DNA from 4 places in the Fusobacterium sp. IOR10 genome. Region 1 is predicted to be linked to each of the others. Evidence: riboswitches for the same ligand, from Rfam matches in the RefSeq annotation. Region 1 holds a riboswitch; each other region holds the start of a gene.
The links. Region 1 has a riboswitch for thiamine pyrophosphate ahead of thiC (phosphomethylpyrimidine synthase ThiC). Riboswitches for the same ligand answer to the same signal wherever they lie in the genome.
Positions count from the first base shown of each region.

Region 2: it holds a riboswitch for thiamine pyrophosphate, as region 1 does, so the genes downstream of both, thiS (sulfur carrier protein ThiS) here and thiC (phosphomethylpyrimidine synthase ThiC) in region 1, are expected to answer to the same signal.
Region 3: it holds a riboswitch for thiamine pyrophosphate, as region 1 does, so the genes downstream of both, tenA (thiaminase II) here and thiC (phosphomethylpyrimidine synthase ThiC) in region 1, are expected to answer to the same signal.
Region 4: it holds a riboswitch for thiamine pyrophosphate, as region 1 does, so the genes downstream of both, GIL12_RS00740 (YkoF family thiamine/hydroxymethylpyrimidine-binding protein) here and thiC (phosphomethylpyrimidine synthase ThiC) in region 1, are expected to answer to the same signal.

Region 1 covers NZ_WJWY01000031.1:37-8,416, reverse strand. Annotated here, with positions in the region: gene GIL12_RS08410 (DEAD/DEAH box helicase) at 161-3,148, shown strand; gene mazG (nucleoside triphosphate pyrophosphohydrolase) at 3,135-3,884, shown strand; gene GIL12_RS08400 (S4 domain-containing protein) at 3,940-4,218, shown strand; gene ispE (4-(cytidine 5'-diphospho)-2-C-methyl-D-erythritol kinase) at 4,222-5,076, shown strand; gene spoVG (septation regulator SpoVG) at 5,113-5,403, shown strand; tRNA gene GIL12_RS08385 (tRNA-Gln) at 5,475-5,549, shown strand; gene thiC (phosphomethylpyrimidine synthase ThiC) at 5,666-6,940, opposite strand; TPP riboswitch at 7,034-7,132, opposite strand; gene GIL12_RS08375 (HU family DNA-binding protein) at 7,263-7,538, shown strand; gene GIL12_RS08370 (dCMP deaminase family protein) at 7,700-8,200, shown strand.
Region 2 covers NZ_WJWY01000018.1:21,896-30,275, reverse strand. Annotated here, with positions in the region: gene GIL12_RS06425 (glycine betaine ABC transporter substrate-binding protein) at 1-689, shown strand, start outside; gene GIL12_RS06420 (TetR/AcrR family transcriptional regulator) at 857-1,447, shown strand; gene GIL12_RS06415 (OmpP1/FadL family transporter) at 1,468-2,832, shown strand; TPP riboswitch at 2,918-3,020, shown strand; gene thiS (sulfur carrier protein ThiS) at 3,153-3,365, shown strand; gene GIL12_RS06405 (thiazole synthase) at 3,421-4,197, shown strand; gene thiH (2-iminoacetate synthase ThiH) at 4,197-5,303, shown strand; gene thiF (sulfur carrier protein ThiS adenylyltransferase ThiF) at 5,300-5,842, shown strand; gene thiE (thiamine phosphate synthase) at 5,832-6,461, shown strand; gene GIL12_RS06385 (hypothetical protein) at 6,508-6,879, opposite strand; gene GIL12_RS06380 (NAD+ synthase) at 6,905-7,690, opposite strand; gene ylqF (ribosome biogenesis GTPase YlqF) at 7,700-8,380, opposite strand, start outside.
Region 3 covers NZ_WJWY01000012.1:48,678-57,057, reverse strand. Annotated here, with positions in the region: gene GIL12_RS05060 (ABC transporter permease) at 1-486, opposite strand, end outside; gene GIL12_RS05055 (ATP-binding cassette domain-containing protein) at 483-1,187, opposite strand; gene tenA (thiaminase II) at 1,199-1,855, opposite strand; TPP riboswitch at 1,920-2,007, opposite strand; gene GIL12_RS05045 (aminopeptidase) at 2,181-3,410, shown strand; gene lepA (translation elongation factor 4) at 3,474-5,291, shown strand; gene GIL12_RS05035 (zinc ribbon domain-containing protein) at 5,314-5,661, shown strand; gene GIL12_RS05030 (LysE family transporter) at 5,689-6,303, shown strand; gene mnmA (tRNA 2-thiouridine(34) synthase MnmA) at 6,314-7,366, shown strand; gene pepV (dipeptidase PepV) at 7,440-8,380, opposite strand, start outside.
Region 4 covers NZ_WJWY01000002.1:37,771-46,150, reverse strand. Annotated here, with positions in the region: gene GIL12_RS00760 (DUF6691 family protein) at 1-154, shown strand, start outside; gene GIL12_RS00755 (energy-coupling factor transporter transmembrane protein EcfT) at 212-988, opposite strand; gene GIL12_RS00750 (ABC transporter ATP-binding protein) at 985-2,643, opposite strand; gene GIL12_RS00745 (ECF transporter S component) at 2,643-3,233, opposite strand; gene GIL12_RS00740 (YkoF family thiamine/hydroxymethylpyrimidine-binding protein) at 3,250-3,849, opposite strand; TPP riboswitch at 3,979-4,091, opposite strand; gene GIL12_RS00735 (MATE family efflux transporter) at 4,486-5,847, opposite strand; gene GIL12_RS00730 (MarR family winged helix-turn-helix transcriptional regulator) at 5,844-6,299, opposite strand; gene GIL12_RS00725 (MFS transporter) at 6,467-7,675, opposite strand; gene GIL12_RS00720 (acyl-CoA thioesterase) at 7,780-8,175, opposite strand.

The sequences.
Region 1 (8,380 bases):
TTAATCTATAATATAATCAATACATTATACACTAAATATAAAAATATAAAAATATAAAAAGAAATTATAAAATATTATTGACCATATACAAATAAAACATAAGAATTTAATATGTGATATAATTTAATAAATTAATATAAATAATCGAGGTGAATAGTCATTGTTTAAAGAAATAGAATTAAAAAATTTATACAGAGGTTCTGTTCCATTTTTTTTATCCCAACTAAAAGGAGGAACAATTTTTTTATGCTCTTCTAATAAAGATATAAATGATTATTACAATACAATTATAGATTGGTATCATGGTAAAATTTTGAAAATAGACGATATTGAAAATGAAAATGATGAATATAGAAAAAAATATAATTTTTTAGAGTTATTAAAAAAAGAAGAAAATTATATAGTTTTAGTATCATTAAAATTTTTATTATCTAATTTTTTTCTCAGTGAAGAGTTAATTTCTCTAAAAATAGGAGATAATATAAACTTTAAAATGTTAGAGACAAAATTAATAGAAAATGGGTATAAAAAAACTTATTTAATTGAAAAACCACTTGAATATTCTATTAGAGGGGATATATTAGATATTTATTCTTTAAGTAAAGAAGATCCCATAAGAATAGAAAGTTTTGGGGATGAAATAGATAGATTAACATATTTTGATACTAACACCCAAAAAAGTATTGATAATGTTGATTCTATAGATATGTATATAGACAAAAATAAAGAAAAAGAATATAATTTTTTAGAAATATTAGAGCAACTGAATAACAAAAAAATTAATTTTTATTTGGAAAATTTAGAAATATTAGATTATAAACTAGAAAACTTTATTCTTAAAAATAGAGACAAAGAAATGTATTATAGAAAAATTTATGAGAAAATTCTTGAAAAATCTGAGAAAATAAAAAGTAAGAGATTAGATATTGATGATATAAAAGAATATAATAATATTGATAAAATAAAACAAGAAGGGAAAAATAATAAGATAATAATATTATCAAATGAAAAAAAGAGATACGATGACATATTCAAAAATTATAAAAATATAGTAATAAAAGATTACCCTCATTTTGAAGGTTTTTATTATAGGGATACATTAGTATTAACAGACAGGGAAATAAAAGGAATTAGAGTAAAGAAAGAGATTAAAATAAAAAAATCCTTAAAATATGATAATATCAACCAAATAAGAGAAAATGATTTTATTATTCATGAAAATTATGGAGTGGGAAAATATTTAGGAATAGAAATAATAAAGGGAAAAGATTATTTAATGATTCAATATGCAGGGGAAGATAAGCTATACGTTCCTATAGAAAATTTAAATAAAATAGAAAAATATATATCGGAACTAGGGAAAACTCCAGAAATATATAACCTAGGAAGAAAAGGATTTAAGAGAAAAAGATTAAAATTAGAAGAAGAAATAAAGAAATTTGCAAAGGAAATTATAAACATTCAAGCTAAAAGAAAAACAGCATTAGGTTATGCTTTTTCAAAAGATACAGTTTGGCAAGAAGAGTTTGAAGAATTATTCCCATATACAGAAACTAAAGATCAGCTAGAAGCAATAAATATGACTAAAAAGGATATGGAATCTACATTGGTTATGGACAGAGTTATTTGTGGAGATGTTGGTTTTGGTAAGACTGAGGTTGCTATGAGAGCCACATTTAAATGTGTTACTGACGAGAAGCAAGTTTTGATATTAGCTCCAACAACTGTATTAGCAGAGCAACACTACGAACGTTTCAAAGAAAGATTTTATAATTATCCAATAAATATTTCATTAATGAGCAGAGTTAAAACAAAGAAAGAGCAGCAAGAAATATTAAAAAAAATATATATAAAAGGGGTTGATGTAATAATTGGAACCCATAGGTTATTATCAGCAGATGTTAAATTTAATGATTTAGGATTAATTATAGTTGATGAAGAACAAAAATTTGGTGTGAAAGCTAAAGAAAAATTAAAACTAATTAAAGAAAATACTGATATTTTAACTCTAACAGCCACTCCAATTCCTAGAACATTGAATTTATCTCTTTTAGGTATAAGGGATATTTCAATAATAAAGACTCCCCCTGTAAACAGAAAACCAATACAAAATATGTTTATAGACAAAAATAAAAAGAATATAAAAGAGATAGTTCTTAAGGAAATATCTAGAGAAGGGCAGGTTTTTTATGTTTATAATTCAATTAATAAAATGAATTACAAATTAGAAGAATTGAAAAATATCTTACCTGATTTTATAAAAATAAAATCCATTCATGGAAAAATGCAACCAGAGCAAATAAAAAATATAATTCATGATTTTGAAAGTGGAGATATAGATGTTTTATTAACAACAACTATCATAGAAAATGGGATAGATATAGAAAATGCAAATACTATTATAATAGAGGGAATAGAAAAATTAGGTTTATCTCAAATATATCAGCTAAGGGGAAGAGTTGGCAGAGGAAATAGACAAGCCTACTGTTATCTAATTGAAGATAAAGAAAAAAAATATAATAAAAAAACCCTATTGAGGAAAGAAAGTATAGAAAAGATAAAAGGAGTTGGTGGAGGCTTTGAATTATCTTTAGAAGATATGAATATAAGAGGAGCAGGAGAAATTTTAGGAGAAAAACAGCATGGGGCAATTGAGAGTTTTGGATTTAATTTATATTTAAAATTATTAAATGAAGAAATTTCAAATCTAAAAGGAAACTATGAAGAAAATCAAGAAATTATAGTTGATTTTAAAGAAACAGGATTTATACCTAAAACTTATATAAAAGAATATGAAAAAATAAATATTTATAAAAGAATTAGTAAAATAAAAACTTTAACTGATAGTAAAGAAGTCTTAAATGAAATCAGAGATAGATTTGGTGTTGTACCAGCTCCAGTTATAAAATTATTTGAAAATATTAATATCAAAATTAGAGCTAAAAAAATAGGAATAATAGAAATAAAAGAAGAAAAAAAAGGCATATATGTTATAAAGTTTGATAATAAAAAAATTAATTTTAATAATATTTTATCAATGATTAAAGCTGGTAAATGTGAATTATATGGAAATGATTCTATAAAATATTCAAAGAATATTAGAGAATTTTTTAAAGAATATGAGGAGGAAAAAATTGAAAGAATTTGATAGGCTAATAGAAATTATGGATATTTTAAGGGGAAAGAATGGGTGTCCTTGGGATATGAAACAAACGAGAGAAAGCTTAAAGGGTGATTTCTTAGAAGAAGTTTATGAAGTATTGGAGGCAATGGATATTGGGGGAGACAATTTAAAAGGTGAACTGGGAGACCTTTTATTACATATTGTTTTTCAAGCAAAAATTTCAGATGAAAAGGAAGAATTCAATATAAAAGATGTAGTTCAAGGAATAAACAATAAACTAATAAGAAGACATCCTCATATATTTAAAAAAGCAGAATCAATAAGTGAGGAAGATGTTATAAAAAATTGGGAAGTAATAAAAAATACAGAAAAAGAAATTAAAGAAAGAAAATATATTTTAGATGGAATACCAAAACATTTGCCACCTTTATTAAGAGCTCAAAAAATTCAAGAAAAGGTAAGTATATATGGATTTGATTGGGAAAATAAAGAAGATGTTTTTTTTAAGGTACAAGAGGAGATTGAAGAAGTAAAACTAGCAATAAAAAATAAAGATACAGAAAATTTAGAAGAAGAGATTGGGGATTTGTTGTTTTCATTGACAAATTATGCAAGACACTGTGGATTGAATATAGATACGATAATGAGAAAATCAAATGATAAATTTGAAAAAAGATTTAATTACATTGAAGATAATTGTAATATAAAAGATTCAGATTTAAAAGTAATGGAAAAATTATGGGAAAAATCAAAATTTTAAAATAAGCTATTGACTTATTGTAAAAATAAGGTATACCTAATATAAAGGAGAGAACATGAGATTAGATAAATTTTTAAAAATAAGTAGAATCATAAAAAGAAGGCCTGTTGCCAAAGTAGTTGTTGACAGCGGAAAAGCTAAAATAAATGGAAGAGTAGCTAAATCTGGAACAAAAGTAAAAGTAAATGATATTTTAGAATTAGAATATTATGATAAATTTTTTAAATTTCAGATACTAGAGGTTCCTTTAGGAAATGTAACTAAAGACAGAAGTGGAGATTTAGCAAAAATTTTAGAAGTTAAAGATTTAAAAATAGAAAGTAAGGAGAATTAATCAATGGTATCTGTTTATAGTAATGCAAAAATAAATATTGGATTAAATATTTTAGGAAAATATTCCAATGGATATCACAAATTAGATATGATTATGCTTCCAATTTCACTTTCAGACAGAATGGATATAGAATTTAAAGGTAAAAAAGGAAAATTAAAAATAAAATGTAATATAGATAGTATTCCCACAAATGAAAGTAATATTATTTATAAAGTTTATAATAAATTTTATGAAATAACTAGATTAGATAAAGAAGAAATAGAAATTTATTTAGAAAAAAAAATCCCAAGTCAAGCTGGTTTAGGAGGAGGAAGTTCCAATGGAGCTTTTTTTCTTAAGGAGTTAAATAAATACTATAAGTGTATTTTATCAGAGGAAGAAATGATAGATTTATCAAAAAATATTGGGGCAGATATTCCATTTTTTATAAAAAATATTCCCTGTAGAGTTCAAGGAATTGGTGAAGAATTAATAGAAATAAAAAATAATCTTCAGTGCAAAATATTATTAATTAAGCCTAATTTTGGAGTTTCAACAAAAGAAGCCTATAAACTATATAATAAATTAGAAAACCCCAAAAAAGCAAATATAAAAACTTTGATTGAAAGTTTGAAAAACAATAAATTAAATGATATTAATCAATATAATGAAAATGTATTAGAACAATCACTATTGGAGCAAAATAAGGATATTATAAATTTTAGAGAAAAAATCAATTGTATAAAAAAATATACTTTCTCTATGTCAGGTAGTGGTAGTTGTTATTATTTGTTACTTCCAAATGATAAAAAGATATGTATTAAGGAACTAAAAGAGAAAATAGGAGATTGCAATATATATATATGCAATTTTTTATAACAGTTAATACTACATAAAAAAGGATGGTGCATTGAAATGAAAATTACAGATGTAAGGTTAAGAATAGTTAAAGGAGATACTGATGCTAAATTAAAAGCTTACGCAGATTTAACATTTGATGGAAGTTTTGTTATTCATGGGCTAAAGGTTATTGATGGTCAAAAGGGTATGTTTGTAGCTATGCCTTCTAGAAAAATGCCAGATGGAGAATACAAAGATGTTGCTCATCCAATAACTTTGGATTTAAGAAAAGAAATAACAGATTCTGTTATTGAAAAATATAACGAAGTTAAAGAGCTAGAAATAAAAGAAGAAATTGCAGAATAAGAGAATGTTTAAATTTTTTTTAAGAAAGGATTGACAAAAAAAAAAGATTATGATATCATAGTTATTGTTGTTGGGATGTCGCCAAGCGGTAAGGCATCGGACTTTGACTCCGTTATGCGTTGGTTCGAATCCAGCCATCCCAGCCATATATAACTTTAGATTACTATTTGTATATAGTAATTTTTTTTTGCAAAAAAATAATGGTGCTAATATTAAAAATTAAATACTAACACCATGATATATAATCTTTTATAAAGTGAAATTAAATAATATCATTACATCGTTTCATTGGACATAGATCTCCACACATAGTACAAACTTCCTCTTCTATAGGTTGAGAAGATTGTCTATATTCTTGAGCTTTTTCTTTATCTAGACAATTATTAAACATTCCTTTCCAATCTAAATTTCCTCGAAATTCTCCCATTTTGTAATCCCATTCTATAGCCTGTGGTATACCTTTTGAAATATCAGCAGCATGTCCTGCAATTTTAGAGGCCATAATTCCTTCTTTCATATCATTTAAATCAGGGAGTCTTAAGTGTTCCGCAGGAGTGACATAACATAAGAAATTAGCACCATTAAGAGCAGCAATAGCTCCCCCTATAGCAGCAGTAATATGATCATAACCTGGAGCAATATCAGTAACAATAGGACCTAAAACATAAAAAGGAGCATCATGACATAATTTCTTTTCCAATTGCATATTTGTAGAAATTTCATGCATAGGAATATGTCCAGGCCCTTCAATGATAATTTGAACATTTTTTTCCCAAGCTCTTTTAGTAAGTTCTCCAAGAATAATTAATTCTTGTATTTGAGGTGCATCAGTGGAGTCATATATGGAACCAGGTCTAAGTCCGTCTCCTAAACTTAGAGTAACGTCATATTTATAACAGATTTCAAGAAGTCTATCAAAATATTCATAGAATGGATTTTCTTTATTATTTTGTATCATCCATTGAAATAAAATTGATCCTCCTCTGCTCACAATTTTAGTCATTCTTTTTTTATTTTTTAATCTTTCTATACAAATTTTATTAAGACCAGCATGAACAGTAATAAAGTCAATTCCATCTTTACAGTGCTCTTCAACAACTTCAAAAAGATCATCAACTGTCATATCTTTAATATTTTTTCCAAGTTTAGCAACAGCATCATACATGGGAACTGTTCCAATCATTGTAGTACAATTAGCAATTAAGTTTTTTCTAAAATTTTTAGTATCTCCAAAAGTACTTAAATCCATTATGGCATCAGTTCCATATTCAATAGCTTTATTAGCTTTTTCAAGTTCTTCTTCATAATTACAACAATCCTCAGAAACTCCCAAATTAACATTAATTTTAGTTTTCATATATTTACCAATAGCTCTAGGATAAATATTTTTATGATTCACATTGCACGGTATAACAACCTTTCCATTAGAAATAAGTTTGATAAGTTTATCTTTTTCAATATGTTCATCTTTTGATACAATTTCCATTTCTTTTGTAAAAATACCTTTTTTTGCATATTCCATTTGTGTCATAATAATTCCTCCTTGTAAAAAAGTAAAAAAAAAGCTCTGTACAGAGTACAGAGCATAATTAATAAATATAGTTGCTTAAATTAAAAAAATAAGCAAAAAATAAAATATAATCAGCTTCCCTACGCTAGTACTATCTAGATCAGGTTATAAGGGTCAAGAACGAATCTTTTTTCAGCCGAAGCTCCCCTAGCAATTCAGTTCATATTATATACTCTTGATTTAATTAAGTCAAACTTTATAAAGAAAAGAGCTTTACAAAAATTAAATTATGAGCTATAAATAAGTAACGTAGAAGCTAATATCCAAAAGAATCAGGAGGGGGTTAAGCATGACAAAAAAAGAATTTGTAGATGGTATTGCATTAAGAGGTGAAATGACAAAGAAAGAAGCAGAAAAATTAGTAAACCTTTTTTTAGAAACAGTATCTAATAATTTAGAACAAGGTAATACAGTAGGCTTTGTTGGTTGGGGAAAATGGGAAGTAATGAAGAGAGCAGCAAGAGAAGTTAGAAATCCTCAAACAGGTAAAAAAATGAAAGTGAAAGCTAAAAAAGTTGTCAAATTTAGAGTTGGGAAAGTTTTAGAGGAAAAAATAGCAAAATAAAATTAAATTGAATAATATTTATAAAAGGTGGTTTCTTTGTTTTATAGGAGTCATCTTTTTTATATAGTATTCTTATTTTTATAAATTTAAAATAAATCTTTGAAAAATTTTTAAAATAAGGGTATTATAAATTATAAAATAATTTATAAAGGAGAAATTAAATGAAAAGAAAAGACTATATAAGTTGGGATCAATATTTTATGGGAATAGCTTTGTTGTCAGCAAAAAGAAGTAAAGATCCAAGTACACAAGTAGGAGCATGTATAGTAAATTCTGATAAAAAAATTGTAGGAGTTGGATATAATGGACTACCTCAAGGATGTGATGATGATAATTTTTCTTGGGAAAGAAAAGGTGAATATTTAGAAACAAAATATCCTTTTGTTTGTCATGCAGAATTAAATGCTATTTTAAATAGTGTTAAAAATTTAAAAAATTGTAGTATTTATGTTGGATTATTTCCATGCAATGAATGTAGCAAAAGTATAATACAAAGTGGAATAAAAGAGATTATTTTTCTATCTGAAAAATATAAAGATACACCTTCAGACATTGCTTCTAAAAGAATGTTGGATATGGCAGGAGTTAAATATAGAAAGTTGGAAATAAAAAATAAAAAAATAATACTTTCTTTTGATGAAGAAGAATTTGAACAATTATAAAATAAAAATAAAAAACAGTTGACATAAATTGCTGAAAGTGGTATTATACTTCTTGTCCGCAAGAGATGCGAACGAAGGACATTAACAATAGAATAGAGAAATTTAACAAGATAAGCAAGCAAACCTTAAATGGTGTAATAAAGAAACAAAATGGTAAGAAATTGACCTAGTCAATTAACG
Region 2 (8,380 bases), on a different contig from region 1:
TTTGTTTCTCAGCTTTAAATGAAAAAGAAATTGATATGTATATGGAATATAGTGGTTCTGCATTTGTTGATATTTTAAAACATAAACCAATTAGTGATGTTGAAAAGGTTTATAACATTGTAAAAAAAGAATTAAAATCAGAATATAACATAACAGTATTACCACAAATGAGTTTTAATAATACTTATGTAATGGCAGTAACAAAAGAAACTGCTCAAAAATATAATTTAGCAACAATTAGTGATCTTGCTAAAGTTTCACATAAATTAGTTTTCGGTGCTTCTTTTGAATTTTTAAATAGAGAAGATGGATTACCTGGACTTATGGAAAAATATAATTTTAATGTTAAAGATACTAAAGCTCTAGATGACTCTGCAAAATATATTGCTTTAGGAAATAAAAATACTGATGTTGCTGATGCTTTTGCCACTGATGGTTTACTTAAAAAATATGACTTAATTTCTCTAAAAGATGATAAACATTTCTTCCCACCTTATTATGCTATGCCTATATTAAGGGATGATGTTTATGAACAATATCCTGAAATCAAAGGAGCTTTAACAAATTTATCTAAAGCTTTAACTGATGAAGTTATGACAAGCTTAAACTATCAAGTTGATGAATTACATGAAAAACCAGAAGATGTTGCTAAAAAATTCTTAATAGAAAATAATTATTTTAAAGATTAATTTAACATTTTGTTATCTTATTTTAAAAAAATGTTATATATCCCCATATATTTTTATTAATTTAATATTGATTTTTAAGGTCTTATGAAGTATAATTTTTATGTATTTGTAAAAATATAGATAATCTTATTTCATAATAGTGTTATGATATAATAACGGAGGTTTTTATGGCTCGAACTTTAAAATTTTCAAAAGATAAAATTTTAAATGTTGCCTACAACATTTTAATAACAGAAGGAATGAAAAGTGTTACAGCTAGGAATATAGCTGCAAAACTAAATTCTTCCACTATATCTATTTATTCTAATTTTGGATCTATGACAGTATTAAAAAATCAATTATCTAAAGTTGCGAAAAATAAACTTTTTGATAAAGTGGCTATTAATTATACTGATTTAAGTCTTTTGAATATAGGTATTGGAATTTGCTTGTTTGCAAAGGAAGAAAAGGCACTTTTTAGAGCAATATTCATGAGAGAAAATTTATCTAAGAATTTTTTAGATGAACTAGTTGAAGAGTTAAAGGGCCTAGTTTTTAAAGGCTTTAAAGAAGGAAGCAGCTACAATTTTCTTGAAGATGAAACAATTGAATGGATGTTAAAAAAAGGTTGGTGGTATGTTCATGGCTTTGCCTGTCTCATTTGTTCTGGATTCTATGATCCTACATATGAAATGATTGAACATGAACTAAAGGAAAACGGAAATGTTATTTTAAAAGAGGCGCTTTGTTTTAACAAATCAATAAAAATAAACAAGTAATATATGGGGAGAAATTTATTATGAAAAAATCACTTATACTTTTGTCAATACTGGCATCTGCTACTGCTTATGCTGGAAGTATTGACTACCTTGCAGAACAAGACGCTGAGTATTTCGCGCATCCTTCTATGATTGGTAAAATTGGAACTTCAGCTGCTTTTTATAATCCAGCTGGTACTGTATTTATGGAAGACGGAACTTATTTTAAGATTAATTCACAAACAGTATTTAAAAATTACAAAATGGAAACTAATTATCCAACTATTGCAAATGGAGGTACCCACGAAAGTGATCACCCTTCTGCTTTGGTTCCTTCTGTTCAGTATGTATCTAAGAAAGGGGATAGATCTTACTTCATCCATTCAGGAGTTGCAGCTGGTGGAGGAGCATTAAAATATGAGGGAGGTCTTACTGCATTTGAAGTACTTGGAGAGGCAGTTCAAATCTCTGCCGCTAAAGGAATTGGTTATTTTAAAGATGATGCTCATCCTAGTGCTGCTATAACTTATTTGGACAGTCCTGAAACTGTTGGATCTTCATACTATATTAACACAAATTTTGGTATAGCTCAGAAGTTGACTCCTAAATTCAGTGTTGGAGGAGCTATTAGATTTATTTATGCCACAAGAAATTTAGATTGTACTGCTAACTACAACTTTGCATTAGATGGGAATTCTTCAGATACTCAAAATCTTCAAGTTCAGCTTGATGCTGAAAGAACAGCCTATGGAGTTGGGGGAGTTCTTGGATTTGACTATAAGGCAACTGATAAATTAAATATTGGGTTTAAATATGAATCTGAAGTGGAACTATATTTTAAATCTGAAAAAGGAAGAGATGGATTAACAGCTACTTTAGATCCTGTTGATGAAGGTAACTCTGCTAAAATCGTAGGAACTTTATTAAGCCAAAAAGTAATTAGTGAATGGACTGATAAGGAAAGAAGAAATTTACCAGCTACTATGTCTCTTGGGCTGTCATATGAGTTAAATGATAAAATTACTTTACTTACAAGTGGAAATTATTATTTTATAAAAGAAGCTAACAGAGATGGAGCTTATGATAATTATGATAATGGATATGAAATTTCTTTTGGAATAGATTATAAATTAAATGAAAAAGTTGTTTTAATGGCAGGGTACCAATACACAGATACTGGAGCTAATGAAGACACTTACAAGGATACTGATTTTGCCCTTGATGCTAACTTATATGGAGTTGGTATTCAATATTCCCCTGTGGAAAATAGAACCTACACATTAACATATTCTTATGTTGATTATAAAACTGACCAAGCTAGTACAGATTATTCAAACAGTGGTACTGGAACTATTTTCAGTAAAACTGTACAAGCTGTTGCTATATCTGCTGAGTTTAAATTCTAGTTTTTTATTAAAACTTTAATTCTTACACTTGACAGAAAAATTATATAGATGTATAATCACAACGTATTAAACAAATAAATATAAAATAACTTACTAGGGGAGCCTTAACAGGCTGAGAGGAGATCTAATCTCGACTCTTATTACTTGAACCAGATAATGCTGGCGAAGGGAAGTAAATAAATTAACCTTTTTTAGGAGAACTTTTTTAAACTCCAAAACAATTATTAAGTTATATTAATGGTTAATTTTTTACAGATAATAAAAAAAGCTCTAACTAATAAGTTAGAGCTTTTTTTATTAAATTTTTTAAGGAGGAAACTGTGAATATTATACTTAATGGATCTAATGAAATATTAGAAAAAGAAATTTTTGCTGATAATTTTATAAAAAAAATCTCAAAAGAAAAAAATATAAATTTATCTGGAGCTGTAATTCTAATTAATGACCTTATTATAAAAAAAGAAAATTGGCATAAAACTATAATAAAAGAAAATGATAATATTGAAGTTTTATCTTTCGTTTCTGGAGGATAATAATAAATTATTTTAATATATTGAAAAATAAAACTATATACTTAAGGAGATTAAAATGGATAATTTAATTTTAAAAGGACATGAGTTTCAAAGTAGGCTTTTAACTGGAACAGGTAAGTTTGCTGATAAAAATACTATTGCTCCAATGCTAAATGCAAGTGAATCTAATATTATTACTATGGCTCTTAGAAGAGTTAATTTTTCTGATCCAAAGGAAAATATATTGAACTATATTCCAAAAGAAGTAACATTACTTCCAAATACTTCTGGAGCCAGAAATGCTGAAGAAGCTATTAAAATAGCTAGAATAGCTAGGGAAGCTGGATGTGGAGACTTTATAAAAATAGAAATAATTAATGACATGAAGTACTTAATGCCTGATAATGAAGAAACTATTAAAGCAACTAAAGTATTAGCTAAAGAAGGATTTATTGTTCTTCCTTACATTGTTCCTGATTTAATAGCTGCAAAAAAACTAGAAGAAGCTGGGGCTGCTGCTGTTATGCCTTTAGGTTCTCCAATAGGTTCCAATAGAGGACTATTAACTAAGCCATTACTAGAAATGATTAATGAAAACAAAAAAATACCAGTTATTATTGATGCTGGAATAGGTGCTCCTTCCCAAGCTGCTGAAGCTATGGAGATGGGTGTTGACGCTGTTTTAGTAAATACTGCCATATCAACTGCTGAGGATCCTGTTAAAATGGGAGAGGCCTTTGCTATGGCTGTTAAGGCTGGAAGAATGGCTTATCTTGCTAAACTTGCTAAAACTTCTAAATTTGCAAATGCTTCCTCTCCTTTAACAGATTTCTTATTTAGAGGTGATAAATAATGGGATTTTATTCTGTTTTAGAAAAATGGCAAAATTTTGATTTTGAAAATTATTTTTCCAATGTAACTGATGAGAATGTTATTGAAAGTATTCACAAAGATAATTTAGATGAATTTGATCTTCTTAATCTTTTATCTCCAATTGCTAAAAATCATCTTGAAAAAATGGCTGTTAAGGCTAATCTAATAAAACAACAATATTTTGGAAATGTAATATCTTTATATATACCTATTTATATTTCTAATTTTTGTACTAATAATTGTGCTTATTGTGGTTTTTCTAAAAAAAATCATATAATTAGAAAACATCAAAACATTGAACAAATAGAAGAAGAAGCTAAAGAAATAGCTAAAACTGGTATTGATCATATACTTCTATTAACTGGAGAAGCTAAAGAAATTGATACAATGGATTATTTAAAAGATGCTATTAGGGTTTTAAAAAAATACTTTGACTCTGTTTCTATAGAGGTTATGCCACTTGAAGAAGAAGAGTACAAAGAATTGAAAGAAATCGGACTTGATGGATTAACAGTGTATCAAGAAACTTATAATGAAGAAATTTATGATCAAGTTCATATAAGTGGAAAGAAAAAAGATTATCATTTTCGTTTAGATACTCCAGAAAGAGGTGCTAAAGCTGGACTTAGAACTGTTGGAATGGGCCCATTATTTGGTCTTAGTGAAATAAAAAAAGAAGCCTTCTTAGCTGGGCTACATTTAAAATATTTAACTGATAAATATATAAATACTGCTTTTTCTATTTCTCTACCTAGAATAAATCCTGCTGAAGGAGGATTTCAGCCAAGTTATCCCCTTGATGATGTTACATTTGTACAATTTTTAATGGCATTTAGATTATTCCAAGTAAAAGCTGATATTAATATTTCCACTAGAGAAGTTGCTGACTTTAGAGATCATCTTATGAACCTTGGTATAACTAAACTTTCTGCTGGTTCTAAAACTGATGTTGGAGGGTATACTGAAAAGGATAAATCTACCTGCCAATTTGAAATAAGTGATACTCGTTCTGCAGAGGAAACTATTGAAGCTATTAAAAATTATGGATATCAACCTATTTATAAAGATTGGCAACAAATATTATGATTATAGGAATAGCTGGCTGTGGAGGAATTGGATCTAATGTGGCATCTCATTTAGTTAGAAGTGGTGTGACTTACCTTAAATTTGGAGATTTTGATAGAATTGAATCTTCTAATTTAAATCGTCAATTTTTCTTTGAAAATCAAATTGGACTTTTTAAAAGTGAAACATTAGCTAAAAACTTAAAATCTATAAATTCTAAAGGAAATTTTGATTTTAAAGTTATTAAATTTGATAGAAACAATATTAAAACATTTTTTAATGATTGTGATATTATTGTTGAGGCTTTTGATAAAAAAGAATATAAAGTAATGTTAATGGAAGAATTATTTCCACTAAACAAAATTATTATTTCAGCATCTGGAATAGGTGATTTCCACACTGAAAATATTAAAAGAAAAGAGATTGGAAAAAATCTTTTTATAGTTGGAGATTTTAAAACAGATGTAGATAATCATAAAACTTATTCTCATAAAGTTAGTGTAGTGGCTTCTATTATGGCAGAAATAGTTCTAGAAAAAGGAGGATATTATGAGAAATAGAATTCCCATACCTGAGGGTATTTACGGAATTACAGGGGATAACTTTTCCAATGGTAAATCTAATTTAGAATGTGTTGAAGAAATGATTAAAGGTGGAATTAAAATTATTCAATACCGGGATAAAAATAAATCTATAAATGAAAAGTTAAAAGAAGCTTTGGAAATAAAAAAAATTTGTAAGGAAAATAATGTTTTATTTATTGTAAATGATCATATTGATATAGCTCTTCTTGTTGATGCTGATGGTGTTCATGTTGGTCAAGAGGATCTTGACCCTAAATATGTTAGGCAACTTATTGGAGATGATAAAATAATTGGACTTTCCACTCATTCTCCTGAACAAGGTAGAAAAGCTAATTTAAATCCCTATATAGACTATATTGGAGTTGGTCCTATTTTCCCTACAACTACTAAAGAAACTGCCCCTGTGGGATTAGAATATTTGGATTTTGTAGTTAACAATCTAGATATTCCTTATACTGCCATTGGAGGAATTAAAGAACATAATATTAATATAATTAAAAATCATGGAGCTAAAAGAATTTGTCTTGTTAGTGAAATAGTTGGTGCTAATAGTATTTCTAGTAAAGTTGGTGAGCTTTACAGACTATTAAAATAAATATTTTGTTTTGCCTTTTGTAATATTTCAACAAAAAAAATGGAGATTAATCTCCATTTTTTAATTCTTCTATTGATTTTTCAATTCTTTTTATCCTACCACTTATTTCATTTATCCTTATTTCTATTGTACTTAATATCCAGTATTGAAAATGATTTGCTCTGCTCATTTCATAAAGAAGCCATATAATTTTAACTATACCTATCATCATAGCACAGTACATAGTAACATTTAAAGGTATCTTTCTTAAAACTCCCCCTGCAAATAGTAAAGCTGCTATCATTCCAATTAATAACATATTTACTCTTTTATTTTGAATATTATCTTTTCCACCTATTTTTCCAACTATTTCTTTTACTCTATCTTTTTCTTTTTTAAATTCTTCTAATTCTTCTAAAAGTTTTTCTTGATTATCCATAGAGTACCTCCGTTTAAAATTAAATTTACAACTTTGCTATAGCAGGCATACTACTTTTATAAGCATTTCTTTTTATTCTATTAAATATAGTATCTAATAAAGTTTTACTATATCCCATATCTTCTAATTCTTCCTTTGTTTTTCTTTCAATAGAAATTTGAAATAAGATTTCATCAGCTAAATCATAAGTAAAGCCTAACTCTTCTTCATCAGTTTGACCTTCCCATAAATCTGCACTTGGTTTTTTTTCTATAAGTTCTTTTGGAACCCCTAATCTTTTAGCCAATTCAAAAACTTGAGCTTTAAATAATTCTCCTATAGGATTTATTCCACATGCTGTATCTCCATATTGAGTCCCATATCCTAATAAAATTTCAGTTTTATTTGATGTCCCTATAACTAATGCATCTTCTTTAGATGAATTATCAAATAATACTGCCATTCTAGTTCTTGCCATCATATTTCCTTTTCTCAAACTAGTTGCTCCTTTTTCTGTTTCAAAATAAGCATCTACCATTGGAGTTATTTCTATTTTTTTAGTCTTTACCCCTAGTTTTTCTACAACTAATTTTCCATGGGCTAAACTTTCTGGACTTGATGTTTTATATGGCATCATTAATGTGGAAACATTTTCTTTACCTAAAGCCTTTGTAGCTATAAATGCAACTAATGCAGAGTCTATACCTCCAGAAAGACCTAAAATAACTTTTTTAAAACCTCTATTTGTAACTTCATCCCTTACAAATTTAACTACTTTTTCTTCAATTTCATCCATTGGATTTATCATTTTTTCAAGTATTTCTCTTTTCATCTTTCCTCCTTAAAGTATAAAATCTCTGTCTAAACCAAATCTTCCTAATTTTCCACTTCTATAATCTCTTAGTAAAGTATGAGTTGCTTGGTGTATATTTAATTTATCACCCTTTTGAAGCATTTTCATTCTTAGGGCAATTTTTTCTATTACATTTCCTGGAACACCCTCAAAATCCTCATCTAAAAGTTTATATTTTTTCTTTAAATTATCTTCTAGTCCATAAGATATCATTTTTCCAATAAAAATGCAAGCAACATCTTCAACAGGTAAAATTTCATCCTTTATAGCTCCTGAAATAGCTAAATTATATCCAACTCTATCATCTTCAAATTTAGGCCATAAAATACCTGGAGTATCTAATAATTCTAACCCTTCTTTGATTCTTATCCATTGTTTACCCTTTGTATATCCAGGCTTATTTCCAACACCTGCAGTATTTTTCCCAACAATTTTATTTATTAATTTAGATTTCCCAACATTTGGAATTCCACACACCATTAATCTTGTATTTACTTTTCTAAGACCTTTTTTCATAAGTCTCTCTCTTTTTTCAGAAGCTACCTTATCTATAATAGTAAATAATTTTTTCATATTAAAACCTGTTTCAGCACTTAATTCCAATACTTCATCAGCATCATTATTTTCTAAAAAGTATTTTTTCCAAATAGCTAATTCTTTTTTATCAAC
Region 3 (8,380 bases), on a different contig from region 1:
TTTCCAAAATATATCCCATTCCCTTGCATGCATACTTTTGAAAAGTTCTATATAATCTTTTTTTGTTGATTTCAACCCATCATGTAAATTAATTGTAACTGGAAAAAAAGCAATTAATACAGCTACCAATACTTTACTCCAAATACTATATCCAAACCAAAGAATAAATATAGGTGCTATTGCAGGTGTTGGTATAGTTTGAGTTGTAACTATTATTGGATATATAGCCTCTTCAACCTTTTTACTCCTATCCATGATTACTGCTAAAAATATCCCCAAAGCAAAGGATAAAATAATTGATACTCCAGCTATTTTTAAAGTTGCAAACATATGATATTTAAATAAAGGAACTCTTAATTCCCACATTCTTTTTAAAACAGCAGTTGGCCAAGGTAAAACAAATTTTAAATTTAAATATCTTGCAAATACCTCCCAGGCTATAAAAAATATACTTGAAGAGTAAAATGCTAATGAAGGTTTTCTCATTCCTCTTCCCCTCCTATATTTGACAATATTTTTTTCTTAGTTTCTATTATAAATTTTTCATCTTTTACCTTTGGTAATTTATATTCTATAAATGAATCAAGAGGTCTATTTTGACAAACTAGTATTCTATCTGATAAATATAGAGCTTCATTTATATCGTGGGTTATAAAAATAACACTTTTGTTAAATTCACTTAAAGTTTCTAACAACCATTTTTGTAACTTTCCTTTAGTTATTGCATCTAGAGCAGAAAAAGGTTCATCTAATAACAATATATCTGCTTCAGTTAAAAGGGTTCTTATAAATGATACCCTTTGCCTCATTCCTCCAGAAAGATCTTGAGGTAACTTGTTTTCATATTCCTTTAAATGAAGTTTTTCCAAATAAAATTTTCCTTTTTTTCTCCCTTCACTTATAGATGTTTTGTTTAATTCTATAGGTAAAAGTATGTTATCAATTACTGTTCTCCATGGTAAAAGTAAATCTTTTTGTGGCATATATGCAGTTTTTAAACTTTTTATCTTCCCACTTGTTTCTTTTTCTATTCCCCCTATAATTTTTATTATAGTTGACTTTCCACAACCACTGCTTCCTATAATTGATAAGAATTCATTTTTACTTAATGAAAATGATATTTTTTTTATAAGCTCTTCCTCTTCTTCATATGAAAAGGAAACTTCATCTAATTCTAAAACCTTCATTATAATCTCCTCTAATCTTCTATTTTATAAGCCATATCCCAAAATAAATATTCAAATCTACTTGTATTTATAAATATTTCAATTAATTTTTCTTTTCTTTTTATTCCTATTCCTTCTCCGTACTTATTAACTAATTCAAGAAGCCAAAGAGTTAAATTATGATACTCATCTGAAATATATGACTCTATCCATTCTTTGTAAAAATTATCCTGCAAACCATATTTTTCATAAAGATGTCTTCCTATACATTCATAACTCCAAAGACATGCTAAAACAGAAACTGCTATTTCTATTATTCCACCAGAATAAGAAACTGCTAGCATATAGTGAGTGTAAGATAAATTTGCCAATGCTGGTTTTGAATTTTCAATTTCTTCCTTTGTTATTCCTAATTTTTCCATATATTTTCTATGAGTTGACATTTCAGTATGAAGAGTCCCCTCTGCTAAACTAGAAAATTTAGCCATAGTTTCCTCATCATCACTTTTTATAGCTCCAAGTGAAAATACCTTTGCATAATCTAATAAGTACAAATAATCTTGTATCATATAATATTTAAATTTTTCCTTATCTAATTTTCCACTTCCAAGTTCATCCACAAATGGATGCTCGTAATAACTTGCCCATATTTTCTCAACATGTGAATATAATTCCTCTGTAAATAACATATTTCCCCCTAAAATAAAAAAATCATTTTCTTAATTTACTTAAATAGTCAGTAAAAGAAAATGATATAAAGCTTAACCACTTCCCTTCGCTAGTATTATCTAGAACAGGTAATTAAGGGTAATTCTCAGCTCTCGCTCCCCTAGTAGTATTACATAACAAATAAACTATAACACACTTTTCTAATCTTATCAAGATTAACAAGATAAATTGTACTATTACAGTATCACCTGGTTAATTAATTTTGTTTAAGAACTTGTGTTATTTTAAAGTTTTTTATGATAAAATTACTATAGATTTATAATTTACTTTTTGGAGGTAATTAATTTGAATAAAGAATTTTTAGAAAACTATGTTGAACTTGCTTTAAAAATTGGAATTAATTTACAAAAAAATCAATGTTTAGTAATTATGTCCCCTGTGGAAACAGCTGATTTCACTAGAAAATTAGTTGAAAAAGCTTATGAAATTGGAGCTAGTGAAGTTATTGTACATTGGTCAGATGATTTTTGTAAGAAAATGGATTTTATTTATAAGGATAAACTGTTATTTGAAAATATTCCTGATTGGCAACTTGAATCTCTTATGTCCTATGCAAATAAAGGAGCTGCTTTTTTAAGTATTGCTGCAAATGATCCTGAACTTTTAAAGGGAATTGATTCTGAAAAAATTGCTATTTCTCAAAAAACTAGAAACATTAAATTTAAGCCATACTATGATAAAGTTATGGGAAATGAAATACAATGGAATATTTTATCTGTTCCAACTAAATCTTGGGCTAAAAAAATATTTGAAAACTGTAGTGAAGAAAAGGCAGTTCAAAAATTATGGGATGCTATTATTTATTCTGTAAAGGCTGATACTCCTGATCCTATAGAAACTTGGAAAAAACATTTGGATACTTTAAAAGAAAAAATGGATTATTTAAATAATAAACAATTTGAAAAACTTATTATCACAAATTCTTTAGGAACTAATTTAACTGTACAAATGCCTAAAAATCATATTTGGGCTTCTGGTAAGGATGTTACAAAAAACAATATTGAATTTGTGGCCAATATTCCAACTGAAGAAGTTTTTTCTCTTCCTCATAAATACGGAGTAAATGGTATTGTTTATGCTTCAAAACCATTAAATTATGGAGGAACTTTAATTGAAGACTTTTCCATTACGTTTAAAGATGGAAAAATTATAGATTTTAAAGCAGCTCACGGGAAAGAAGCTTTAGAAAGTCTTATTAATACAGATGAAGGTTCTAAATATCTAGGAGAAATTGCACTTGTGCCTTTTGATTCTCCTATTTCAAATTCAAATATTCTATTTTATAATACCTTATTTGACGAAAATGCATCTTGTCATTTGGCAATTGGACAAGCTTATCCTAGTTGTATACAAGATGGGGATAAAATGGATTCTGAAACAATGGAAAAAAATGGTGTTAATGATTCTTTAACACATGTTGATTTCATGTTTGGAACAGATGATTTAAATATTTTGGGAATAGCTAAAAATATGAAAAAAGAAAATATATTTATTAAGGGCAATTGGGCCTTTTAATTAAGTATTTATTGCTTTTTTCGCTATTTTCTTCTATAATAATATATACTATATTATTTATTTTTGGAGGTTCAAGTGTTACAAAAATTTAAAAGAAACTTTTCGATAATCGCTCACATAGATCATGGAAAATCTACTATAGCTGATAGACTTATGGAATTAACCCACACAGTTAGTGGGAGAGATATGAAATCCCAGCTTTTAGATTCTATGGAACTAGAAAGAGAAAAAGGAATTACAATAAAAGCACAAGCAGTTACATTACTATATACAGCTAAAGATGGAAATCAATATGAATTAAACCTTATAGACACACCTGGTCATGTTGACTTTATTTATGAAGTATCTAGATCTTTATCTGCATGTGAAGGAGCACTTCTTGTTGTTGATGCTGCTCAAGGTGTAGAAGCTCAAACCTTAGCAAATGTATATTTAGCTTTGGAAAATGATCTTGAAATCATACCTGTTATTAACAAAATAGACTTACCTGCAGCAGATCCAGAAAAAGTTAAAAATGAAATTGAAGACATTATTGGTCTTCCTGCTGACAACGCCATTTTAGCATCTGCTAAAATAAATCTTGGAATACCTGAACTTTTAGAAGCTATAGTTGAGAGAATTCCAGCTCCTAGTTATGATGAGGAAGCTCCTTTAAGAGCCCTTATCTTTGATTCTAAATTTGACGACTACAGGGGAGTTATAACCTATGTAAAAGTTGAAGATGGAACAATTAAAAAGGGAGATAAAGTTAAAATTTGGTCCACAAAAAAAGAAGTTGAAATCCTTGAATGTGGAATATTCTCCCCTGTAATGAAATCAACTGGAGAATTATCAAGTGGTTCAGTTGGATATATTATAACTGGATTAAAAACTATTAAAGATTCTAGAGTTGGAGATACTGTTACCCATTCTAAGAGGCCATGTGAAGAACCTCTTCAAGGATTTAGACCTGCTCAATCAATGGTTTTCGCTGGAGTATATCCATTATCAACTGATGATTACGGAGATTTAAGAGATTCATTGGAAAAATTGCAATTAAATGATGCCTCTTTAAATTTTGTTCCTGAAACATCCCTTGCCTTAGGTTTTGGATTTAGATGTGGATTCCTAGGACTTTTACATATGGAAATCATAGTTGAAAGACTTAGAAGAGAATATAATATTGACTTAATATCAACTTCACCATCAGTTGAGTATAGAATAACTAAAGAAGGAAAACCAACTTATATAATTGATAATCCTTGTGAATTCCCAGAAGCAGGACAAGGGAAATTCATAGTAGAAGAACCATTTATTAAAGGTAATATAATTGTACCAAAAGATTATGTTGGGCCAGTTATGGAACTTTGTCAAGAAAAACGTGGAGTTTATATTGGAATGAGCTTTATAGATGAAACAAGGGCTATGATTACCTATGAATTACCCCTTGCTGAAATTGTTTTGGATTTCTATGATAAATTAAAATCTAAAACTAAAGGTTATGCTTCCTTTGAATATGAATTAATTGAATACAGAGTTGGAGAACTTGTGAAAGTTGATATTCTAGTTTCTGGAGAAGTTGTAGACGCCTTTTCATTTATAGCACATAAAGATAACGCTGTTTTAAAAGGTAGAGCAATTTGTGATAAATTAAAAGACGTTATTCCTAGACAACAATTTGAAATTCCAATTCAAGCTGCTTTTGGTGCTAAAATTATAGCTAGGGAAACTATTAAAGCTTATAGAAAAAATGTAATTGCTAAATGTTATGGAGGAGATATTTCTAGAAAGAAAAAACTACTTTCAAAACAGAAAGCAGGTAAAAAAAGAATGAAACAAATAGGAAATGTGGAAATACCTCAAGAAGCATTTGTTTCTGTATTAAAATTAAATACTGATTAGTTAAAACTACTTGGAGGGGCTTATGTTTTTCCTTATGGGATTTGGAAACAAAGAAAATATAATTGAAAATGTTAAATTTAAATGTGTTAATTGTACTAATGAAAATGCTAAATTAATCGAGAGAGCTAATTATTTTTCTTTATTTTTTATACCGTTATTTAAATTTTCAAAAAAATATTTTATTGTTTGTAGTCGATGTAATAGTATTTACAAACTCAAAAATGAATCAATTAAAAATATTTTAAAAACTAAAAATGTTTATTATGATGATGTTGAAGGAATAATTAACAATGGCTCTATTTGTTATAACTGTGGAGCTAAGGTTGATCCTAAAGATACATATTGTCATAATTGTGGGAAAAAATTATAACTTTATAAATTTTAAGGATGTGGAATAGTGAACATTACTTTTTTTAAGGGTGTTATAACTGGAATAATTCTATCTCTTCCCTTTGGTCCTGTTGGTTTTTATTGTATGGAAAAAACCTTAATAGGAGGAAAAAAAGAAGGATATACTACTGCCATAGGAATGGTAACTTCTGATGTTATATATGGATTGCTTGCTTTTTTCTTTATAAATCAGGCTGAAGTCTTCATTTTGAGATATGAAATTATCTTTAAAGGGCTAGTTGGAATTTGTCTTGTTGCCTTGGGAATTAAAAAATTGAATACTGATGTTGTTATTAAAAAACCAGATAATTATGATTGTAACTATGGTTACATTCAAAATTTTTTTTACGGGTTATTACTTTCTCTTTTAAATGTTGCAGGTATTGTAACTATTGTTTTCATCTATACTCTTTTAAGTGTAGTTGGAGATTCTGATAATTATTTTTTACTTGCTCTTGGTATTGGAATCAGTGGTTCTGTCTCTTGGTTTTTAACTGTACAAATAATAATTTATTTTAAAAGGTTTATTAATGATGAATTACTTGTTAAATTGTCTAAAATTTCTAGTTTTATTATTCTAACTTTTGGAATAGTATCTCTAGGATATATTTTATTTAAATAGAAGGTAGGTTATGAATATATTAGAAAACTTAAATAAAAATACTACTATTGCTGTGGCAATGAGTGGAGGAGTTGACAGTTCTGTAACTGCATATCTCCTAAAAGAAAAAGGTTTTAACATTTTTGGAGTTACTATGAAAACTACTGAAAATGATGTTGATGAAGATGCTAGAAAAGTTTGTGATGATTTGGGAATTAAGCATTACATATTAGATATTAGTGAAGAATTTTCTGACAAGGTAATTAATTACTTTGTTAATGAATATAATAATGGAAGAACTCCTAACCCTTGTATGGTTTGTAATAAATATATAAAAATGGGTGCATTAATTGATTTTTGCTTAGAAAAAGGTGCTGACTTTATGGCAACTGGACATTATAGTAATATTAATGATGGAACTCTTAAAATTGGTGATGACTTAAGCAAGGATCAAGCTTATTTTCTTTCACAAGTTTCAAAGGAAAAATTAAAATATATTATTTTTCCACTTGGTGGAATAAATAAAGATGAAGTTAGAAAAATAGGAAAAGATTTGGGAGTAAGAGTTTATTCTAAAAAAGATTCCCAAGAAATTTGTTTTGTTGAAGATGGAAAATTAAAGGAATTTTTAATAGAAAGAACTAAGGGAAAAATAATAAAACCTGGAAATTTTGTTGATACAAATGGGAAAGTTTTAGGAAAACATAGAGGACTTGCTTTTTATACAATAGGTCAAAGAAAAGGTCTTGGAATATCTGCTGAATCTCCTTATTATGTTTTAAGATTCAACGGAGCACAAAATGAAGTTGTACTTGGAAGCAATGAAGAATTATTTAAATCATCGCTTATTGCAGATGATATAAATCTTTTGAAAATCCCTTCTTTAAAAGATTTAAATGGAATTAAGTGTATGGCTAAAACTAGATCTAGAGATAAATTTCATCCATGTGAAATAGAAGTTTTAAATGAAAATGAAATAAAAGTTTTATTTACTGAGGACCAAGTTAGAGCAGTAACACCTGGTCAAGGTGTTGTTTTATATGATGACTCATATGAAGTTCTTGCAAGTGGATTTATAAAATAATAGTTTCTTAATATTAAAATAAAAAAGAGCAGATTTTATGTCTGCTCTTTTTTATTTATAATATAATTTATATTTAACTATTTGCTAGTCTATAAATTGCTTCAATATAAATTTTTAATAAAATATCTATAGTTGATAAATCTATACATTCATTTTTTTGATGCATAGTATCTTTAGTCCCCTTTAATAAAGCTCCAAAAGCAACGCAATTCTTAACTGCCTTGGCATAAGTTCCTCCCCCTGTGGAACGAGGCTCTCCATTAGAATCTCCTGTTATTTCTTGATATATATCTGTTAACGTCTTAACTAAAAAACTATCTTTTTTCACATAAAGAGGTTCTTTCTCTTTTAATACAACAAATTCCATATTATACTTTCTTAATAAATCCAATACTTTTTCTTTTAATTTTTTATGATCAAGGGTAACAGGATATCTAATATCAACAGATACTTGAATATATCCATCCTTTACAAAGGCTTTACCATAATTCATTGTAATTTCCCCTGAAGGTTCATCCTCATAAAAAAGTCCTGCTGATTTTCCATTATACTCCATCTTTACATTTTCAGAAAAATATTGTCCCATTTCCTTTAAACCTAAAATTTCAACCTCTAATAAATTAACAAAATTCATTAGAGCAGACAATGAATTATAACCTGATTCAGGATGAGCAGCATGAGCTGATTTACCGTAAGAAACTATTACTAATTTGTTATCTATAATTTCACTTTTAATTTTATATTCTTTGTCTATATTATATATTTCTAGTTTTTCTTCTACTTTTTCCTTGTATTCCATTGGTAAAGTTAATATTGATTTCTCTGGAACAGCATTATAAACTTCTCCCCCTTGTAATGTTATTCCTTGAGAATTTGTTCTTATTTTAATAATCCCTCTCATTATACCTTTTTCTGCAAAGGTCACAGGAAAAGTACTATCAGGAGTAAAGGACATAACTGGCTGTGGCATCTTCAATTTTTCAAAATAATGCTTCATACATCCCCAGTTTGTTT
Region 4 (8,380 bases), on a different contig from region 1:
ATTTTATGATTTAGGAGGAAAAATGACTCTAGCTGTTACCAATGCCAAGGGAAGCATTCCTTTACTTCCTAATATTCCTGGATTGTTTGTTGCAGGTGCAATAGGAATTGTTCTTATAGTTATTGCATTTATATTACCTGATCACAGAAAATAAAATATAATATAAATTTAAAGGAGGTCTATAGTTTAAAAACTAATTAAGACCTCCTTTTTAAAATCCTTGCCAACGTTTAAAACCAACTAACCAACCTAAATTATAAGAAAAAGCAATAATTGAAACAACCACTATTAAAGTAGCAAAAACAAATATTGTATCCCTTCTATACCAATTAATAGTACGATAATATGTTCTTTTCATATCTGTTTGAAAACCTCTAGACTCCATTGCAATGGCAACTCTTTCCGCCTTTCTAATATTTGTTCCAAGTAATGGTATTGCATTTCTATACCATGGATTTTTCTTCTTATACCATTTTTTACCCTTTGAACTACGGATTTTATGAGCTGCATTAATTAAAGCAAGATCAGATTCCATTGATGGTAAAAAACGTAAAGCTGTAAGTATACCATAAGCTACTCCTGGATTTAGTTTAAATTCTTTAATCAAGCTTAATATTAAAGCATCAGGCTCAGTGTTGCAAGTAAATAAAATAGAAGTAATTCCAATTGTTAAAATTCTAAAAAATAAAACCATTCCCACAATAAGACCCTTATCTGTGAAGTTTATATGCCAAAGAGTTGCAATAATTTTTGGATTTTGAACCCTTGCTAGGGAGCCATTCATCCAAAGCATTCCAAAGGCAAAACACACAAGGGGAATAATCATTTTTAAATTCTTAGAATTAAATGATTTTGTAATAATAGCAAAGAAAAAACTAAAACTAAATAGCATACCCATTGTATATGGATCAAAAACCATTAAAGATGCTAGTACAACAATTAAATTAGCAAGAAGTTTTGCACAGGGATTAAATTTTTTCATATTCATGAAAGACTCACCTCATTTAAAAGTTTAACTCTATAGGGAAAATCAAGACCGCTTTTTTTAATTATTTCCCCTTCATTCCATAGATTTTCAGTGTCACCACTATATAAAATTTCCCCGTTATATAACACAGCAGTATTGTTTGCATAGGAATCTACCAAATCTAAATCATGGGTTATCATAAATATTGTCATACCCTGTTCATTTAATTTAACAAGTTTTTCCATTAACATTTTAGTATTTCTTTCATCTTGTCCAAAAGTAGGTTCATCTAGTATTAACATTTTCCTTTCTCCCACAAGCATAGTTGCAACAGAAAGTCTTCTTTTTTGTCCTCCAGAAAGACTGAAAGGATTGTTCATTTCATAATTTTTAAGATGAAAATCTTCTAACAGTCTATTTACTTCTTTATTTCTAATATTTTTATCCCTGGTAACTTGATCCATACTATAGGCAATTTCTGACCACACTGTATCTTCTAAAAATTGATGTTCAGGATTTTGAAATACATAACCAATTAAATCATAAAGTTCTTGTTCCTTATATGAGGATAATTTTCTTCCACAAAGAAAAATATCTCCACTAAAAATATTGGCCAGTTTTAATATAACCTTTGATAAAGTTGATTTACCACTACCATTTCCACCAACTAAAGCAAAAAAATCCCCTTCATTTACAGTTAAATCTATTTCCTTTAATACCCTTTTATTTTTTTTGTATCCAGCAGATAATTTTTCCACTTTAAGTATTGGATTTCCTCTATTTATTTTTAATTTATCAGAGAGTTTACAAGAAACATCCATTACCTTTCTCAATAAATTTTCAGGGATTCTTTCATTTTTCAACTCTTGAATATTACAAGGGACATTTTTAAAATTATATCCCATTTCTCTTAATTTTCCATATACTCTAATACTATAGGGGCACCATATTCCTTTTTTCATTAACAAATCACTATGCTCATAAAACATCTCACGAATATTTCCATCACAAAATATTTCACCATTTCCATCAATAACAATTAACTGATCTAAAAATGGAATCCAATTTTCCAAATTATGTTCTACAACTATTAATCCCTTTCCCTCTTCCCCAGCTTTCTTAGCAGATTTCACCACTTGCTCTCTACCCTTTGGATCCAAGTTTGCAGTTGGTTCATCTAATAAAAACATTTGAGAATCCACAGCACCAATTGAAGAAAGTGCAAGACGTTGCTGTTCTCCTCCAGAAAGGGTATTAATAAGTTGATTTTCTTTTTCCTTTGGAAAATCAAATGCTTCCAATGATTTTTCTATTATACTAGGCATTAGTAAAGGATCCATACATTGATTCTCCAAAGAAAAAGCTACCTCATCCTTTGGATAAAGGGAACAGAACTGACTTTCAGGATTTTGAAATACTATTCCAAAAATTCTAGCTACTTTGGATATTTTCATATCCTTAACAGACACACCATCTATAAATATATTTCCCTTTACACAAGCGTTGTTAAATCTTTGAATAATTCCCATAAGAGATAGAAGGAGAGTGGATTTACCACTACCACTTTCTCCTAAAATTAAAATTCTATCCCTTGTATCAAATTCCATATTAATATTTTTCAAAATAAATTTTTCATTAATTTCAACTGATAGATTTAAAACCTTTACCTTTGCCATTATCCATTAACTCTCTTTTTAGCTCTTTCACGACCTAATGGGAATGAAGACAAGGCACCTGTAGCTGCAAGACCATCACCAATCCATTTACCAAGCAAACCAGAAAGTACAGCACCTGACACTAAACGTACTGCTAACATACTAGCTAACATTACAAAGGCAAATTTTGAATATCCATAGGCAAAATAATTATAAATAAAACTTGTTACACTGGCACCCATACCTGCTAAAACTAAAACAGGTGTTGAATATTTTTTCCAACCAGTTGCAGCAAAAACTGCTTCACATCCAAGTCCTTGAATTGCTGCACCAATAAATACCATAATACCAGATGGTGTACCTAATATAACTTCACCTAATGCTGCCATTAATTCTGTACCAAGGGCAACTCCTGGTTTACGAATTATATATGCCCCTGTAATAGATGCTGTAAACCAAATTCCATACACTATATCAAGACCAATAGGACCAAAAGCTGCATTGGCAAATGCCCAAATAGTTACTCCTCCCAAATACATAGCTCCAAAAGCAACTCCAAGTACACATAAAACTATAATATCCTTCAATGTCCAACCTAATTTTTTAATCATTTTCTTCCCCCTATAATTATATATGAATTTTTTCCTTTGTTTTTGATGGGCTTCCCTTTGAAAATGTTGCATGGATAATTGTATGGTGAATTCTTTTTGATACCCCTTCAAAGGATGTTTCAAGTAAGTTAAATATATCCCTTGCTTTTCCATCTAATCTTGTACAATAATGATAACTTTCAACTTCCACTTTGGACATTTCCATAGCCTTTTCAACTTCTTCCACAATTACTTGAAAATATTCTTTGCTTCCAAGGGGATATAGTGACCAAGCACAAGCAATTGGCATATCTTCCATTGGAAGTTCCACAGATTTTGCCTTTGCATCAAAATCAAAATCTTCTGGTACATCTCCTGGACATCCCACTGAAAATAAAACATTTGCAACTACATGTTCCCCTGCATGGGCTGTACGTAAAAATACTTCCTTTACATAGGCAAAAACACGTTCCCTTTTTCCTTGTATTATTGTTCCTAAATCGTCTGTTACAACATAAAGTCCTGTTTTATCAGTTTCTTTCAAGGCACCTAAAATTACCTCTACAAAATTATCTTGCATAGGATAAACTCCTATTCTAGCACCAACAACATCACTTATTCCACATTTTAAATTCAACTGTTCTTCCTCCTAGTTTTAGTTATATATTTTATTAAGAATATTTGTCCCTCTAAAAATCAATGTAAATAAAAAAAGTCATAACCTATAGGGTTATGACCTAATCTTTGCAATATAAAATATAAAACTACGATTAATCGTCTATAATCCCTACGGTAGAATTACCTACATCAGGTTCTAAGAGTTTTGAACTAATACATTCCAATCTCAGCATGCTTTTAGCAGCTCCCCAAATATTCTTAATTTCATTAAATTTAATACTACTCATATTACTACAAAGTAATATATAAGTCAATATCTTACACTAATTTTAAAATATTTTAACCAAACAATAGATTAATCCATAGTACGTGTCCCCATGTTAATTTTCCTTCCACTGCTAATTTAAATATTAAAAAACCTAGTGGAATCATTATTACTATAGCTATAACATATAGAAGCTCCACTAAAGTAAAGTTTCTCCATATAGTTAACTTATTATAAATTATTTCAACAATTTCTTTATATGATTTAATTTTATTCCTCCTCTGTAACTTTAAAAGGGTATTTTATCATATATAATTTAAATTTTAAAGAATAATTATTATTTTATTTTTCATACAACAACCTAAAAAATATAGGAAATATGGACAATCTTTAAGCTAAACTTGCATAATTTAATCTTCTCATTTTTGTCATATGTCTTTTTAAAAATATCACTGTTACTGCAAATACAATGAGATCACTTATGGGAAATATCATCCAAATACCGCTAATACCAAAATAATGTGGAAGTATTAATAATAATGGAATAACTAGAAAAATTTGTCTTAAAAGATTTAAAAATAAAGATTTATTAGCCTTATTTATAGATTGAAAATAGTTTGATCCAACTATATAAAAACAATTTAAAGGTATTAATAAAAAGTATATTCTTATTCCATTAATTCCAATTTTCAATATTTCTTGATTTCCATCATTGAATAAATTTATAAAAATACTAGGAACAATAAAAATGCATACCATTAAAAAAAATCCTAGACTAACAGCTGCAATTATAGATATTTTAAAAGTTTTAAGTACCCTATTATATTTTTTAGCACCAAAATTATATCCTAGTATAGGTTGACTACCTGTGCTTATACCTGCAATTACCATACTTAGAAACATATATATACTATTTATTATTCCCATTGCTCCAACAGCAAAATCTCCCCCCTGAAGAAGGAGTTCTTTATTACAAAGTACTGTAGCTAAACTTGTTGTTAATTGCAATGAAAATGGAGATATACCAATAGATAATATCATTTTAACAGTTTCCATATCTAAAATAAGATCTTCCCTTCTCAACCTAACATGACATTTTTTACCAAATGTAAAATAATATGTATTAATTAAACTCACTATCATATTTGAAACTATTGTTGCATAAGCAGCTCCTTTAATTCCCATATGAAAATAAAAAATAAAAATGGGATCTAATATAATATTTGTAATAGCACCTAATATCATAGTTTGCATGGCAAATTTAGCATTTCCCTCTGCTCTAACAAGATTACTAATTCCCATTGACATAAAATTAAAAATTACTAAGTTATTAATTACAAAAATATATTCCTTTGCATAGGGAAGGGTTACTTCACTGGCTCCAAATATTAAAAGTATTTTATCAATATAAATATACCCAAAAATTGAAAGGAATAGACTTACCAATATAAAAAGTGTAAAGGTATTTCCAAGAGCTTTTTGAGCTCCCTTATAATCGTGCTCCCCTAATTTAATAGAAAGAACACTTCCTCCACCCTGGCCTATTAACATTCCAAATGCTATATAAATAATAAATATTGGAAAACAAATACTTAAACCTGCCATAGCATAGGCTCCAATTCCTTTTCCAATAAATATCCTGTCTACTATATTGTATAGAGCAAATACAATCATTCCTACAATAGCTGGAATTGAAAATTCAATTAATAGCTTTGAAATCTTTTCTGTTTCTAATCTTTCTAGTACATTCATTTTATTAACTTCTCCTCTTTAAAATAATTATCAATATTTGATCCTATCTTTTTTAATACTGTTCTAAATATTTTCATTTCATCTAATGAAATTCCTTTATTAATAATGAAATCTTCTAACTTTAATATTTCTTTAAGTTTCGGGATAAAATCAATCCCTTTTTTAGTACAATAAAGCTTATATGCCCTTTTGTCCACAGGATCTCTTTCCCTATAAATATAGTCATTTTCCATAAGTCTTTTTACTGCATTTGTTGTAGCTGCTTTATCAACTTTTCTGATTTTACTCAGTTGTTCTTGAGATATTCCTTTTTCATTATATACTTCAATCAATATTTCAAATTGACTATCTCCTAAGGAATATTTATCCAAATGATAATATAAAAATCTTCTCATATCTCTTCTTAATTCATTAATTTCTTTACCTACTGGATCATTCATAATTCCACTCATTATCACCCTCCTTAATATAGTTAACTAATCAACTAGATTATATTCTAAAACAGTTAACTTGTCAACTATATTTTAAAACTTTTATATAAAATAAAGATAAATAAAAACCTTTCTATTTAATGAATTATATCTTCACTAAATAGAAAGGTTAAATTTAAACTTATATTTTATAATTTTACTTTATAGGCTATATAAACATTTCCAAGGGAGATGAGAGCTGCAAAATAAAATATATATTGTGGTCCCCAAAGATTCCAAACAACACCACTTAAAATAGCACAAGTAATTGAAACAAAATGATCCATACTTAATCCAAGGGCAAGGGTAGGAACGATTTCTGATGAATCTTCCACAATATTTTTCAAATATACAGTTCTAATAAAACTCATTTGTGTGGATATTTTATCTAAAATAACCATTAAATATCCAAGCAAAACTGGCCATCCAACTGTTGATAGTGCACCTGTAACATAACCTGTTGTAAGTAATCCAAATAAGAAATAAACTCCCACAAATGAAATTCCATCAGCATATAATAATTTTTTAACTCCAAATCTATCTAGCCATTTTCCTAGCTCTGGAATAAAGAAAATTCCAATAAAAGCTCCTACAATTGAAAGCAATGCAAGGGTATCTGTTTTTTTTCCTAATATTGAAATAAGCACCCAAGGACCATAAACTAACATAATCTGTTTTTGAACTCCAAATAAAATAACAAGCATATAATAGAATTTATATTTTTTCCTAAAAATAAATTTTGTTTTTTTATGATGAATTACTGGATGTCCCATTATTCTATTTAATGAAATTAATAATATTAATGCTACAAATGAAAATATCCCTGCTAGTATAAATGGCCATTTAATTGCTGTTACAAAACTAAATATATCCAACTTAAAACATATGAAAACAATTGTAGAAGATAACATTAAAAAAGTAACAGATGTTCCTTTAAATTGACCCATACGCATACCTAACTTATTTTTGTCCACAAGGGACATTCCAATTCCATCAGCAAGGGGCATAAATATATGTGCTCCTAAAGAATTAATAAATAAAAAAATAAGCATTACTGAAAATTGAGGAGTGAATAATCCTAAATAAATAATTCCAATAATACTAAGTATTTGTGCAAAGATGGACACTTTTATATCATTCATTGAAACTAACAATGTAATAACAAGTACAGCAATGATCCCTGGTGTTTCCCTTGGAAATTCAATTACTCCCCTTTGAAATGCACTAACATCATATGCATCTTTAAAATAATTTGAAAATATATCCATACTCATACCCTTTGCCAAAGCTGTAAAGGCTAAAATATAAAAATATATTTTCACCTCTTTTTTCATTGTTTTAAACTCTGATAATTTCATAAACCCTCTCTTTGTACTGTTAATACTTCTAATTTTAATAATAAAAGTTCCTTCAACTTAAGCTGAAGGAACAAAAAATTTATTTTATTTTCATATAAATCAAATTATTTTGATATTTGCATTGGATTTCCATTTTCATCAACTGCTACATATTTTACAGTTGCTTCAGTTACTTTTACATGATCTTTTTCATATTTATTTCTTTGGGCAATTACCACTACTTTTACAGTGATAGATGTATTACCTATTTTTTCTATTTTCCCATAACATGTTATTAAATCTCCAACAAAAACAGGTTCTTTAAACAGGAAGTCAGTTACTTTTACAGTTACAATTCTGCTTTGAGTTCTTTGAGCTGCAACAACTGCACCTGCCTGATCGACTTGTGACATTATCCATCCACCAAAAATATCTCCTGATGGATTTGTATCTGTTGGCATTGCTATTAAACGTAAAGCTGGTTCCATCTCATTTCTAAATCCAGTATATTCTGTGCTCATATTATCTCCTCCTATATAATTCATAATAATATTTTAAAAATACAATTAATTATTTCTTTAAACATAGGTACTTTAACTAATTTATTCTTTATTTAAAACATTGATTGTAAAATGTAGGTGTCTATTTTTTTTCATAATTATACATGTTATCAAGAGATTTTGCAAGAATTAAATTTAAAACCTTAATATAAAATCACTTGGCATA